2 regions of the Halomonas sp. HMF6819 genome follow, and region 2 is predicted to be linked to the other one. Evidence: predicted binding sites of a transcription regulator. Region 2 holds the regulator's gene; the other holds the start of a gene.
The links. The regulator sigma-54, encoded in region 2, starts transcription at its own class of promoters, with help from an activator protein. The targets are predictions, from matches to a motif close to TGGCACNNNNNTTGCTNT.
Positions count from the first base shown of each region.

Region 1: a site for sigma-54 is predicted at 1,277-1,294, ahead of ACGLWX_RS12010 (urease accessory protein UreD). Genes of this name have one in related genera too.

Region 1 is NZ_JBIQVY010000003.1:416,599-418,797, reverse strand. Features, by position in the region: gene ureA (urease subunit gamma) at 19-321, opposite strand; gene ACGLWX_RS12010 (urease accessory protein UreD) at 352-1,236, opposite strand; gene ACGLWX_RS12005 (DUF2946 family protein) at 1,569-2,000, shown strand; gene ACGLWX_RS12000 (PepSY-associated TM helix domain-containing protein) at 2,116-2,199, shown strand, end outside.
Region 2 is NZ_JBIQVY010000001.1:467,199-469,397, forward strand. Features, by position in the region: gene lptB (LPS export ABC transporter ATP-binding protein) at 1-89, shown strand, start outside; gene ACGLWX_RS02215 (RNA polymerase factor sigma-54) at 195-1,607, shown strand; gene hpf (ribosome hibernation-promoting factor, HPF/YfiA family) at 1,689-1,997, shown strand; gene ACGLWX_RS02225 (PTS sugar transporter subunit IIA) at 2,002-2,199, shown strand, end outside.

The DNA.
Region 1 (2,199 bases), on a different contig from region 2:
CCTCCAAATGGCGAAACACTAGTTGATGGGCGTGTGGACGGTCACGAGTTTCGTGCCATCGGGGAACGTCGCCTCGACCTGTACCTCGTCGACCATCTCGGCCACGCCCTCCATGACGTCATCGCGGGTCAATATCTCGCGACCGAAGCTCATCAGCTCGGCCACGCTCTTACCGTCGCGGGCACCTTCCATGATCTCGAAGCTGATCAGTGCCACAGCTTCCGGGTAGTTGAGCTTCAGCCCGCGGGCCTTTCGGCGCTCGGCCAACTGCGCGGCGGAGAACAGCAGCAGCTTGTCCTTGTCTCTCGGGGTCAGTTCCATGGAGCGTTATCCTCTAAAAAAGATGAAGCGTCAGGTCAGCCAGATGCGCGGCGTGTGGGCCTCGCGGTCGATCAAGCGCGGGCGCAGAAGCCGCCAGGCCCGCTCGCAAAGCGTCCAGGCCTCCTTGCGCGAGCCGCCGAGGTAGCGCAGCAGCAGCACGCCATGGCGCAGGGTGACCGCCCAGTTCGGCTCGGCCGGAAGCCGCTCGCGCAGCGCCTCGATGGTGCCAGGGCCGTCCTCAAGGCCCACCGCCCAGAGCGTGGCCTGCACCGTGGCCCCGCCCTGGCCCCAGCGACCAACGAAACGCGGATGGTTGGGGTCCAGCGGCTGGCGCTCGAGCCACAGCGGCTTGTCGTCCAGGGTCAGGCGAAAGTGCTGCTCGATGCGCCCGGAAACGAACGGTAGCGCACTGGCCGGGCGGCCCAGCGCCATCACCTCCCAGCCAAGGCATCTGGCGCTGCCGTGAAGGGCGATATGGGTGTGCTGCTCGCCCTTTGAGCCATCGAAGGCGATGGTCTCCTGGGGCAACCATTCGAGTACTCCGCCGTCCTCCACGCAAAGCTCGGTACGCTGGGTCCAGGCCACGCCCTGACTGTCCGCCTTGTAGAGTTTGTTGGCGGCCGGCGTGGTCAAAAGCGCGTGGGCGCCGCGCTCCACATGGGCACTGATGGTCAGCGCATCGCCGCTGACCAGGCCCCCAGGCGGGTGCAGCACGTAGATGTGGCAGGCCTCACCGCGGCCCTCCGGGTAAAAAGGGCGCTGTACGCGAAGCGGGCCCTGGTGGCGCGCCTGGATCAGCCGCGTGGCGCCGCCGCGCTGGGCAAAGCGCAGCGCAAGCGACGCCGCCCAGCGGCGCTGGTCGTCGAACCGATGGCCGGAGGGGGGGTGTGATGCGCTGCTATCGCGTGCCGTCATCAGGCGGTCGCTTTTAATCGATTGAGTCATATTGCTGAACAATGCAAGTTATGCGCCAAAATGGTGAAAAGGGCCAAGGTAGCTCCTAACCGGGGCAGCGCCCTTCACTCTAGCCAAAAGCATGCACCAAAATGGGTTATTTTGGCTGCAAAAACACCACAAAAGCGCAAAGCAGTGCGTAGCTGAACCGGGACAAAAGGCCACACCAAGGATCTCTTAACAAAGAGCGTTTTACGCTACCATGGCCCGATTGACCGGGCCGCTTTCACCTCAAGGCCCACTATCGACAGCGCCGCGCCTTGACCGTGGCTTTCTTGCCAAGGGTACTCATCTTGCCACTTCAGCGCTTTGCCCATAGCCGTTGGTATCGCGTCGCGCTTCACGCGGCGCTGACGGCCATGCTGTTGCTGCTGATCAGCCCGCTGATTTCCCAATCCCAAGCGGGGCATCACGACCAGCACGCAGGTCACCACGATGCCGCCCACTCGCATGATGCTCCCTCGGCTCACCATCACGCCCATCCGTCAGCGCACGATCATTCGACCCACGTTTCTCAACAGTCGCTCGAGCCCATCTTCACTTGGTTTCATGAGTGCGGCTACTGCTCGCTGTGGCAACAGTTTCCCTCCTCTCATGCGTTCTTGCCCGCCATTGCTCGCCAAGCATTCGTTCACCACGCCCCGCGGCCAAAGCCGCCGCATCAGGGGTTTGCGTCCTTCGATAACTACCTGCATGCGCCTGTCCGCGCCCCGCCGCTCGCCTGACAACACCCACCAGCTTGTATGACCCTATTCTTACGACCTGACGGCCGCCCTCGGCCGACGGGTGCGTGTCGCTATCACTCAGGCGCCCCTTCCATCGGGCGCTTCAGGAGCCGTGATGACTTCTCATGTCGACCCCCGATCGGCGGCGAAAACGCCGTTCGATCTCTACCGCGCCGTCTGGCGCTGGCACTTCTACGCA
Region 2 (2,199 bases):
GCCACATCATTGCAAGCGGTAACGCCGAGGCGATTCTAAACGACCAGAAGGTGCGCGAGGTCTATCTGGGGGCGGATTTTCGTCTCTAACTCGGTGACAACCATAAAGTTCCGGTTAGTGGCATATTTATTGCACTTGCGTCGAACTCCGTCTCGCTCTAGTGTGGAGCTTTACGAGTAACGAGTGGTTCTTCGATGGTCATGAAAGCTTCTCTACAGCTGCGCGTCGGTACGCAGCTGACCATGACACCGCAGTTGCAGCAGGCCATCGCCCTGCTGCAGCTCTCGACGTTGGACCTGCGCCAGGAGATCCAGCAGGCGCTCGACGCCAACCCGCTTTTGGAGCAGGAAGACGAGTTCGGCGAAGAGAAAACCCTGGAAACGCCGGAAACCGAGTGGGAAGAGAGCATCCCCCAGGAGCTTGCCACCGACAGCGAATGGTCCGACACCTACCAGGACATGGCCGCAGGCGGTAGCGGCGAAGGCCCGGATTTCGAGCGCCAGGCCGCAGGGCAAAGCCTCCAGGGGCACCTGTTGTGGCAGTTGGCGATGACGGATACCAGCCCCCGGGACTACGCCATTGCCGAAAGTCTGATCGATGCGCTGGACGCCAACGGCTATCTGACCCAACCGCTTAACGACATTCGCGAAGGCCTCAAGGCCCAGGGTCTCGATGGCCTGAGCCAGCGGGAGGTGGAAAACGTCCTGCTGCGCGTGCAGCAGTTCGAGCCCACTGGCGTGTTCGCCCGCGATTTGCGCGAGTGCCTGTTGCTTCAGCTGGCGGCACTCGCCGACGACACCCCGCTTCTGATGCAGGCGCGGCGCCTGGTGCGTCAGTTTCTAGAGGCACTAGGCAAAAACGACCTGCGCCTATTGAAACGCCGCCTGAGCCTAGACGACGAGCAGCTCGACGACGTCGTCCGGCTAATTCGAAGCCTCGACCCGCGCCCGGGCAGCGCCTTCGGCGCCACCAACCAAAGCTACATCACCCCGGATCTGGTGGTTCGCCACGACCAGGAAGGCTGGCATCTCGAGCTCAACCCGGAGGCGCTGCCCAAACTGCGTGTGCAGCCGGACTACGCCAGCCTCATCAAACGCGCCGACAAGAGTCAGGACAACCAGTTTTTGAAGGAGCACCTGCAGGAGGCGCGCTGGCTGATCAAGAGTCTGTCGAGTCGAAACGACACCTTGCTTCGCGTTGGCCGCGAAATCATCACTCGTCAGATCGGCTTTCTCGAGCGCGGTGAAGAGGCGATGAAGCCGCTGATTCTCGCCGATATCGCCGAAGCGGTGGAGATGCACGAATCGACGATCTCGCGGGTAACGACGCAAAAATATATTCACACGCCCCGCGGCGTGTTCGAACTCAAGTACTTTTTCTCGAGCCAAGTCAGCGGACAGGATGGCGGCGACAGCCATTCCAGCACCGCGATCCGCGCCCGGCTCAAAAAGCTGATTCAAGAGGAAACGCCGGGCAAACCGCTGTCGGACAGCCACCTGGTCACGCTGCTTGAGGCCAACGGCATCAACGTGGCCAGACGTACCGTGGCCAAATACCGCGAAGCGATGGGCATTCCCTCCTCCAGCGAGCGGCGCCGTTTACGTTAAACGGGAAACTTGCCGGCAGGGCTTTGCAATGACGGAAAAAGGGTTACAATCGAAGAACAGTCCTGGATTAGGAGCACGTCGATGCAAGTGAACATTACCGGTCATCACCTGGAACTGACAGACGCCCTGCGTGACTACGTCAACGAGAAACTCGAGCGTATCGAACGCCATTACGACAACATCACCACCGTGCACGTGACGCTGTCGATCGAAAAGGAGCGTCAGCAAGCCGCCTGTACGCTGCACGCTTCCGGCGCCGACGTACACGCCGAAGCTCAGGACAACGACATGTATGCCGCCATCGACGCCCTGGCCGACAAGCTCGACCGCCAACTGGTAAAACACAAGGAAAAAGCACAGGCCCGCGCCCAGGGCGCTGGCGTGCGTTAATTCAATGACCCTGGAAACCATACTCCCCCCGGAGCGCGTGCTGTTCGACGTCCCCGGGGGCAGCAAAAAGCGTGTGCTGGAGTTCTTCAGCACGTTCATCGCCCAAAACACACCGAGCCTGGATAGCCAGGAAGTCTTTAGCCGCTTGATCGGCCGCGAGCGCCTTGGCAGCACCGGCATAGGGAACGGGGTCGCAATCCCC